2 regions of the Vibrio campbellii CAIM 519 genome follow, and region 1 is predicted to be linked to the other one. Evidence: riboswitches for the same ligand, from Rfam matches in the RefSeq annotation. Region 1 holds a riboswitch; the other holds the start of a gene.
The links. Region 1 has a riboswitch for thiamine pyrophosphate ahead of thiC (phosphomethylpyrimidine synthase ThiC). Riboswitches for the same ligand answer to the same signal wherever they lie in the genome.

Region 1 (5,228 bases):
CAACACCCGCGGATGCCAAGTACAAACTCGCTGCGCTCCCTAACCCACCACAACCGATGATCAGCACATGAGATTTGCTCAAACGTTCTTGCCCAATTTCGGTAATTTCAGGCAGAGCGACTTGGCGCTGATAGCGAAGAAACTGCTTATCCGTGAGCATGCTCGCCTCTCTTGTTATGCGCCAATTCACTATTCTGATCAGTAAACGTTAGCTGTCTTTCCTTCATCAGTTTTGCGAAGAACTCGATGACGGACTGAGGTGATTCTGCCAACGTAATAGCTCGCACAACTGCCAAACTAGAAACACCTGTTTGCCAAACTTGGGCTGCATTAGATTGGTCAATACCACCAATCGCAACCGTCGGAAAGCCAAGCACATAGTCACTACCTGCTTTGTCTTTTGCTGGACGGAAAGCAGCCTCTGTATTTGTATAAGGAATGCTATCAATCAGCTTTTGATACAGTGCCAAGCGCACTAAACCTTGTGGTTTCGATGGCATCTGTTTTGTGGTGGTTGGGAAAATATGCCCTAGCGCGATGTAGCTAGGATGAATTTGTACGATGCGCAGTAGTTCGTAATATCCATGAGTAGAAAGACCAAGACGAATACCGGCTTTAGTTAGCTGAGCCAAATTCGATTCTTCTATGTCTTCTTGTCCTAGGTGAACGCCATAAGCGCCATGCTTGATTGCCAACTGCCAATAGTCATTGATGAACACTTGTGCTTGATACTGACGACCTAGCTCAATTGCTCGAATGATCTGTCGTTCTAAATCGGCTTGTTGTGGGTTCTTGATTCGCAGTTGGATAGTGTTGATGCCTAGTGGCAATAGACGTTCAATCCAAGCAACATCATCAACGACTGGGTAGAGCCCAAGACTTTGCTTGGTTAGAGTTGGAAAGCTAACGCACTCCCCTTGTGCAGACCAACCAACTTGAATATCGAGTCGGTTATCCTCCAGTACAGGTGTGGGGAAATCATCAAATTGGTCAGCCCACTGAGTAGATCTTCCCTCGTCAAGGTTGTCATTCAACAGTGTTTCACGTGAAACATTCGCTTGTTGAGTTAGCATTCCTCGAGCAAGTGTTAACGCATCTTCGATAGGAAAGTCGAGGACTGTCAGCGTTACAATCCAAGCAAGGTGATGTTCGGGATCGAACATTGCGTTGAATTTGGACTTAACGGAAAGCGCTCTCACTTCGTTGTTAATGGGGTGACGCCAGATATCAAACTGAAGCACTTTCTCTTTTTCATCGGATACCTGCGTATCAGCAATGCCAATATAAATCGCTTTCGACGGTTGCTTAGCACACGCTTCTACCGATAAAGAAGAGCGGTAGTAGAGCACAAATGAACTCTCATGCTCGGAGTCATAACCATCAACAAGATCTGTCGTTATGCGTGTGGTCTGTTGGTTGCGAACAAGCTGAATAGATTGAGTTGGGCTCACACCCAACTCAACGTCTTCGATGCTAAAACCCTGTTCTTTCGCCAACAACAAACATTGTTGAACTAAACCAGTTAGTTCAATCAATGATGACGGAATAAGGATTTTGCTCATCAGTCACTTACCTCGGCATGTACTGCAGGGTGGTATAACTCAGAACCTGTGTCTCTAAATTCTTGCGATTTCTGACGCATCCCCTCAAGAGGATCATCTAGCATTTTGATTGAGATAGCTTGGTCCGCAGCAACTTGCTTAGTGTCTTTCGCATATTCTCGGACTTCTTGCGAAATCTTCATGGAGCAGAACTTTGGTCCGCACATCGAACAGAAGTGAGCAACTTTTCCAGACTCTTGAGGCAAGGTTTCATCATGGAAGGCACGAGCAGTATCGGGGTCGAGCGACAAGTTAAATTGGTCTTCCCAGCGGAACTCGAAGCGAGCCTTAGAAAGCGCGTTATCACGAACTTGTGCACCAGGGTGTCCTTTCGCCAAATCAGCGGCGTGCGCAGCAAGCTTGTAAGTGATCATACCTACCTTTACATCTTCTTTGTTTGGTAAGCCAAGATGCTCTTTAGGAGTTACGTAGCAAAGCATTGCACAGCCATACCAACCAATCATGGCAGCGCCGATGCCTGAAGTAATATGGTCGTAACCTGGAGCGACGTCTGTCGTCAATGGACCAAGGGTATAAAAAGGAGCCTCATGACAGTGCTCTAACTGCTCTTCCATGTTCTCTTTGATCATATGCATTGGAACATGACCAGGACCTTCGATAATCACCTGTACGTCGTATTCCCACGCAACCTTGGTCAATTCGCCAAGAGTACGAAGCTCTGCAAATTGCGCTTCGTCGTTAGCATCGGCAACCGAACCAGGACGAAGACCATCACCGAGAGAAAGTGCCACATCATACTTAGCACAGATTTCACAGATCTCTCGGAAGTGAGTATATAAGAAGCTTTCTTGGTGATGTGCTAAACACCATTTAGCGATGATAGAACCACCACGAGAGACGATGCCAGTAACGCGTTTTGCTGTCATCGGTACATAGCGCAGTAGTAAACCGGCATGGATGGTGAAGTAATCAACGCCCTGCTCTGCTTGCTCGATCAGAGTATCGCGCATCACCTCCCAGTTAAGGTTTTCCGCCACACCATTCACTTTCTCAAGCGCTTGATACATTGGTACGGTACCGATCGGAACTGGACTGTTACGTAGAATCCACTCGCGAGTTTCGTGAATATTACGTCCAGTAGAGAGATCCATAACGGTATCTCCACCCCAGCGCGTTGCCCATACTAACTTCTCTACTTCTTCTTCAATCGAAGAAGTGACCGATGAGTTACCGATGTTGGCGTTCACTTTGACCAAAAAGTTACGTCCAATGATCATTGGTTCGGATTCTGGGTGGTTGATATTAGAAGGGATAATCGCGCGACCTTCGGCGACTTCTTTACGCACAAACTCGGCGGTAATGTCTTTTGGAAGATTCGCTCCGAAGCTTTGACCCGGATGTTGTTGATTCAGCACTTCATCACGGTATTGAGCACGCCCCATATTTTCACGTAGAGCGATGTATTCCATTTCTGGGGTGATTATACCTTGGCGAGCATAGTGCAATTGAGTCACGCATTGCCCATCTTTGGCACGTCGAATACGTGGTAGATTTCCGTAACGAAGATCGTCTAGCGTTTCGTCTTCTAAGCGCTCTTTGGTGTACACCGAGCTTACTTCATCAAGTAGCTCAGTATCGGAGCGCTCTTCAATCCACCCTTCTCTCAGCTTAGGTAAGCCGTTGTAGAGGTCAATGGTGTGTTCTGGATCTGTGTATACACCCGAGGTATCGTAAACGCGTACTGGCTCATTAGGCTCGAAAATAGGCGCTTCTTTTGTGCCTCCAATAAGGCTATCAGCGAGTGATATTTCACGCATTGGCACACGAATATCAGGACGTGAACCCTCTACGTAGACTTTGCTTGAATTTGGGTACGGTTGTACCGAGAGTGTATCAATGAACTGTTTTGCTTCCAGTCTCGCTTGCTTGCGACTCGACATAGCATTTTTCCTTGCTTTGTTATGCTTAGATAAAAAGTATTGGGATAAAAATGCTTGGCGGATAGATGCGACAAGAGGAATCGAATTAAAGACAAGTCGAGCGAGTGCTCTTCGTCTATAACAACATTCGAATATTTGATAGGTCAACCAGATAGAACTCTGGTGTAGATATCTTCTCTTGTTCCCTTCGCAGATTCTAATCTGATCAGGTTCAACGGATCCCGAATTAACGGTCTCAGCCTTATGGCACTCCGACAAGTGAGATCAGTATATAAAAACGGCTTGGTTAAACCAAGCCGACCTGATGAAGATTTGAGTGTTTTTGCTAGCTACGCATCAATAATTGGAAACCAATCCACGCAGCCGAAATGCTTAACACGACATTCAGCAATACGTTCAATCCCATCTTAAAGAAAGCTCCCTGCTGCATAAGCAACACGTTATCCATTGAGAAAGTCGAGAACGTAGTTAATGCGCCCAAAAAGCCAAGCCCGATAATTTGACGCCATGGGTCAGTGACCATTAACTCAGTTTCAAACGCAGCAATTAGTAGACCCATAATAAATGAGCCAACAACGTTAACCGTTAATGTACCGTATGGAAAACCACGACCAAGTAGCATCACACAAAGTTCAGAAATTAAGTAACGAGAACATGCACCAAATGCCCCACCCAATGCAATAAAACCCAAAATGGATAGTTGCCCCATAATTCCCCCAGAAAAGTTAATGGCGACATTGTAATCAAATTTACGGCAATAGTGATTATACAATCTTAGAATTCAGCAAAGTATAGCGCTTAAAACTTATCAAGATTTAAAAAGTTACAGGAGTCACTTTACTTCAATATAACCCATCAACCCCGTCTTCATGTGTTCGATCACATGACAATGGTACATCCAACGCCCTGGGTTATCTGCAACAAATGCCGCTTTCGCACTGCCATTTTTTCCAAGTAAGACCGTATCGGTATGAAACGGCTCATCGAGTTTTTTGCCATCTAATTCAAGAACGGTAAATGTATGTCCATGAAGATGAATAGGATGATGATATTGGGTGACGTTCTTAAGGTTGAAGATATAGGTTTTTCCCACCTCCAATGTTGAAAGCGGCGCAGGAATATTATCTTTGCTCATTCCCTCCCAAGCTCGTTTATTCATTAGCCAAAACTTAGGTATCGCTTTGCCCGATTTATCGGCAGGAGTGACTGCCCCCTCCCATTCAAACACATAATCAATTTGCTCAGCATTTTCCAAATCAAGATCAGGCACAGGGTTAAGAGGCAATAAAGGCAGTTTCTGATTGGTCGGCAGGTCAGACTCAACAACTTCGAACTCACACAAAGGGAATGGGAAGCGCCCTTTCATTTGACGCACATAAACACGTTCTCCTGCCCTCGGAGCAATCAATCCGACATCTAACCTCATTCCCGGACCAATTTTGTGTTGAGTGAGCATATAAGGCGTTTTAACAGGATTCCCATCAATAGCAATAACCCAAGCCTCTGTGCCTTCTATAGCGATCGGGTAAGTAATGGTGTTATCGACATTAGCAATTCTTAAACGTGTGGTAGCATTCTGCTTCAACGCATAAACAGGCTCATGAACACCATTAACACTACTCCACTCTCCTGGCGTTCCCATGCGTGCACTCAAGCGCGGCACCATTAGATTCTTCCACTGACCTTGTTTGTCTAAATGCCAATGCTTGAGAACGACTTCATGCTC
Region 2 (5,228 bases), on a different replicon from region 1:
CTTACTTTGTACTCATCCAACTGCCCTTGGTTCGCTTTTAGAGAAAAGCTGCTGTTGCGGTTTACAATGACGTCCGCTTCTGCGCCTTGACGCTTTGCTTCTGATAGGACGTAATCAACCGCATTAAGAAGTTGTTTTTCTTGGCTCATTAGTTACCGCCTCCTACCAGAATGTTATCTACTTTCAGCGTTGGCTGACCGACTGTTGTTGGCACTGAACCACTCACGGAACCACACATGCCAGGCGCAAGCGCCATGTCTTTGCCGACCATACTAATTTCTTTCAGCACTTTTGGACCCGTGCTGATCAGCGTTGCTGTTTTCAGAGGCTTGGTGATTTTGCCATTTTCAATGAGGTAAGCTTCACGAACGGCAAAGTTGAACTCGCCCGTTCCCGGTTGAACCGAGCCGCCGCCCATCTTCTTCGCATAGATGCCGCGTTCAATACCTGCCAGCATGTCATCGAGTGAATGCTCGCCTTCTTCGATAAAGGTGTTACGCATGCGTGAGGTTGGTGCGAACTTGTAGTTTTGACGACGACCAGAACCAGTAGGTTCGTAACCTGTCTTCATGCCACCCATTTTATCGACCATAAAGCTGGTTAGCTTACCGTCTTTGATCAATTGAGTGCGCTGAGTCTTCATGCCTTCGTCATCAACGTGAATCGAGCCCCATTCGTTGGTCATGGTGCCATCATCGACAGCATTCACTGCGGTGTGAGCAATCATTTCGCCCATCTTGTCGTGGAATACTGACGCTTTCTTCGCAACCGAAGTGGTTTCTAGCAAGTGACCACAAGCTTCGTGGAAGATAACGCCGCCAAAGCCGTTACCAATTACCACTGGCATTTCACCCGATGGGCACGCATCTGCACCAAGTTTTACTAACGCTTGCTGCGCGATAGTTTGACCTAGCTCTTTCGCATCAAGTTGTTCACTGAACTCCCAACCAGCAAGAGCGCCTGGACCTTCCATACCAGAAGACTGCTCATTACCTTTTTGCGCGACAGTATTACCAGCAACTCGGATGTAGTGACGAGTATCGTCAACGTGTAGACCTTCAGAGTTGAAGATAGACACTTGTTGTTCGCGCTGAAGCACACTGCCAATGAACTGGCTGATATGTTCACTCTCTGCGCGTGCGGCTTGGTCTACTTGCAATAGGAAAGCGATTTTAGAATCTAGGTTCGCGTCTTTGCCAAGTGGCATACGACATCCATGTTGAATTGGGTAGCGGTTCAGGTTGAGAGAACCTGCTGAGGCGATTTGCTCACGCTTGTCTTTTGCTGCAAGCAGTGAAGTTACGCGTTTTAGTTCGGCTTCATCTGTGCTGTTGGTGTAACCGTAAAGCACTTTATGACCGAAGAAGAGACGAATACCGATACCAAAATCGATACCCGAGTTAACCTTGTCCACCTCACCAGATGCGATCTGGACAGTGTTGGTTTGATGGTGTTCAACGAATAGCTCAGCGAAATCAGCCCCTAAAAAGAGGGCATGATCGATCACCGCTTTCGCTGTTACAGAATTAAGCATGAAATCTCCTTGCTCGCTGATCGTCCTAGCCTTCCCCATCTTTGAGTTAGACCCTGTTTATTAAAGTCATATCATAAATTGAATGACCCAAAGACATATTGGCAACGCGTTAAATATTAACACTTTTTTAACCTTGTTTTGTGCTAATCCTTGCTAAATCAAAGAACGATTCGTTACGTATTATGTCGATATCTCATTATTAGATAGTGTCTTGAACTGCCAATTTCAATGCAGCACGTCATTTACTCTAAATTTGGTTCTCTCGTTACCGCTCTCAAGTCTCATATTTAATCGATTGCCCCCTCTTAGCCGGAAAAAACACGTGCACCGTAACTGAGTGAACTGCTATTATCATAACGAAATAGTCGGGGGGCCCTTGCAGTTTATGCATCGGCTGAGATCGAAATTCGAGACCCGTTGAACCTGATTCAGTTAGCACTGACGTAGGGAACTATCATCACTTTGCCACTAGCCTGCCTCAAATCTGTATCGACGCAGCTAGCCTCAACAGATCCATACACAGATCTTCAATGGCCAAGTCAGTTCCTTTACGTCTGTAATAGGAGCGACCATGGCGCAGCAGTCAAGCCAAGAAAAACAATTAACCCAACCACACGCTACAACTTCAATAGATACACCGATTGTGTTGACGATTGCAGGTTCTGACAGCGGCGGCGGCGCAGGCATTCAAGCAGATATTAAAGCGATGTCCGCGACTGGCAGCTTTGCCTGTTCGGTGATTACCGCTATCACCTCGCAAAATACCCAAGGCGTTTCTGCGATTTTCCCCATTCCTCTCGACCATGTAGAGAGCCAACTTGATGCGGTATTTACCGACCTCAACATCGTTGCAGTCAAAGTAGGCATGCTGGCCGACTCCAACATCATCAAAGTCGTTGCCAACAAAATTAAACAATACCAACCAAAACACCTCGTGATTGACCCTGTAATGGTGGCCACCAGCGGTGATCTATTACTGGAACAATCGGCAATCAGCACTTTAAAAGAAGAATTGATTCCGCTCGCAGACATCATTACCCCTAACCTACCAGAAGGCGCAGCCTTGACGGGTAAGCCAGTCCCTCAGTCAGAATCTGAAATGAACGATATGATTGCTGATTTACGCGCGCTCGGTGCAAAAGCGGTGCTGTTAAAAGGCGGCCACTTAGAAAAAGACGAAAACAGCAACGATCTGCTGATCATGCAAGACAGCACCGAGTTAATCAGCGCTAAACGCTTTCCAACCAAAAACACCCATGGCACTGGCTGCACGCTGTCTTCTGCTATCGCGTCTTACCTTGGCCAAGGCAACAACCTGCACAAAGCAGTGCACCTTGGTAAGCAGTACATTAGCCAAGCTATCGCGCACGCAGACGAATTGGATGTCGGTAAAGGTCACGGCCCTGTGAACCACTTTTTTGCAGGTCCTAATTTTGGGAAAAGTAAAGATGTGCGCTAATGCACTCGGCATTCAGCTTACCGAAGCAAGTCTACAATACAAAGACAGCCAAACACCAACATTATCAGGGTTGAGTATGACCATCCCTGCCAATCAATGGACTGTGTTACTTGGTCGTAGTGGTTGCGGAAAAACGACGATCCTTCGTTATCTAGCGGGTTTGTTAGACGACAAAGTCGAATGGCATGGTGAATTAACCACAACGGATGGCATCGCTCTGCACGAACGTATCGCCTACATGGCACAACAAGACTTGTTGTTGCCGTGGTTAAATGTGTTAGACAACGTCTGCCTAAGTTCTCGATTTTCTCAAGACCAATCACCAGAGCAAAATAAACAACGAGCACTGACTTTACTAAGCCAAGTGGGACTCGCCGATTACGCGGATGCTAAGCCAGCTCAGCTCTCTGGCGGCATGAGACAGCGTGTAGCCCTTGCCCGCACTCTGATGCAAGACAAGCCTCTAGTTCTGATGGATGAGCCTTTCTCTGCGTTGGACGCGGTTACTCGCCATAAGTTGCAAACCTTGTCTGCCGAATTACTGAAAGATAAGACGGTTGTTCTTATTACCCACGACCCACAAGAAGCGGTGCGATTGGCTCACCAACTCTATGTACTGCAAGGCACGCCTGCGCAAGCTCAGCACTTAATTGTTCCGGGTTCTACGCCTCCACGAGTTCTCGATGGAGAATGCGCGGCGCTACAACAAGCGATTTTGGATCAATTGGAGAAAGACTATGAGTGATATGACTCAGTACAACTCCGTTTCGACACGTATTAGTATAAAAGAACGCGTGACCCATCCGGCTCTGCGCTTAGTCATCAGCACAGCGGTGATCTTGGGATTGTGGCAGTTGGTTGTTGTGATATTCGACATGCCAAGCTTCATCTTACCTTCACCAATTGAAGTGCTGGATAGATTGGTCACTCGTTACGATGTCTTGCTCAAACATACTTGGGTTACCGCGCAAGAGATCTTACTTGGCTTAGCGCTTGGATTGTCGATGGGTTTGCTGTTCGCATTGCAAATGCTGATGTTTGAGCCGCTGAAGCGTTGGTTACTGCCCATTCTGATTGCTAGCCAAGCGATCCCTGTGTTCGCCATCGCGCCAGTGCTCATGCTTTGGCTTGGTTACGGCATTGCGTCGAAAGTCGTCATGGCGGCGATCATCATCTTTTTCCCCGTCACGACATGTTGCTACGACGGCTTACGCAATACACCAACAGGTTACCTCGATCTTGCCAAGACCATGGGCGCGTCTAAATGGCAGCTACTTCGTCATATTCAATTGCCTGCCGCCCTACCAACTTTAGCCTCAGGTATTCGTGTTGCCGTCGTTATTGCGCCCATTGGAGCAGTGGTCGGTGAGTGGGTAGGTTCAAGTGAAGGCTTGGGTTATCTGATGCTCCAAGCCAACGCTCGCATGATCATTGATGAGATGTTTGCGGCGCTGTTTATCCTCGCCGTGCTGTCTATCGCACTCTACTTCATCACCGATAAATTATTGAAAAAAGCCATCCCTTGGGAAAGCAAGTAATTGCAAAAAATAACCAAAGGAAATTGGGAAAGAAAAGGAAGAACCCGTGAATAAAAACAAACTTATGAGCGCTGCTGCTCTACTCGCTTCAGTGGTATCAACCAACGTGCTTGCCGCTGAAAAAGAGATGACACTGATGTTGGATTGGTTCGTCAATCCAAACCATGGTCCTATCGTTATTGCCAAAGAGCGTGGTTACTTCAAAGAACAAGGTTTGAAGGTCAACATTCAGGAGCCCGCAGATCCAAGCACGCCACCTAAGTTGGTCGCGGCGGGTAAAGTCGACATGGCGATTTCTTACCAACCAAGCCTAACTATCGATGTCGCAGCTGGTTTGCCACTAATCCGCTCTGCGACTTTGATTGCTACGCCACTCAACACGCTGATGGTGTTGGACAACGGTAAGAATGAAAACCTTGGCGACTTGAAAGGCAAGAAGATCGGTATTGCGATCGCAGGCAACGAAGAAGCGACTATCGGCACCATGCTAGCTCAAGAGGACGTGAAGTTTTCTGACGTACAAATCATCAACGTAGGATGGGCACTGTCTTCGTCTCTTGCGTCTGGCAAGGTGGATGCGATTTGGGGCGGTCTACGTAACTTCGAAACCAACCAACTTGCACTAGAAGGTTATAAAGCTAAGGCCTTCTTCCCTGAAGAACACGGAGTACCAGCGTATGACGAGTTAGTCTTCGTA

Region 2: it holds a riboswitch for thiamine pyrophosphate, as region 1 does, so the genes downstream of both, thiD (bifunctional hydroxymethylpyrimidine kinase/phosphomethylpyrimidine kinase) here and thiC (phosphomethylpyrimidine synthase ThiC) in region 1, are expected to answer to the same signal.

Annotation. Positions count from the first base shown of each region.
Region 1 is NZ_CP015863.1:32,741-37,968, forward strand. It holds gene A8140_RS00165 (HesA/MoeB/ThiF family protein) at 1-160, opposite strand, end outside; gene A8140_RS00170 (thiamine phosphate synthase) at 147-1,562, opposite strand; gene thiC (phosphomethylpyrimidine synthase ThiC) at 1,562-3,502, opposite strand; TPP riboswitch at 3,668-3,766, opposite strand; gene crcB (fluoride efflux transporter CrcB) at 3,828-4,211, opposite strand; gene A8140_RS00185 (multicopper oxidase family protein) at 4,335-5,228, opposite strand, start outside.
Region 2 is NZ_CP015864.1:1,418,300-1,423,527, forward strand. It holds gene A8140_RS22565 (TldD/PmbA family protein) at 1-149, opposite strand, end outside; gene A8140_RS22570 (TldD/PmbA family protein) at 149-1,534, opposite strand; TPP riboswitch at 1,891-2,001, shown strand; gene thiD (bifunctional hydroxymethylpyrimidine kinase/phosphomethylpyrimidine kinase) at 2,106-2,993, shown strand; gene A8140_RS22580 (ABC transporter ATP-binding protein) at 2,983-3,738, shown strand; gene A8140_RS22585 (ABC transporter permease) at 3,731-4,531, shown strand; gene A8140_RS22590 (ABC transporter substrate-binding protein) at 4,578-5,228, shown strand, end outside.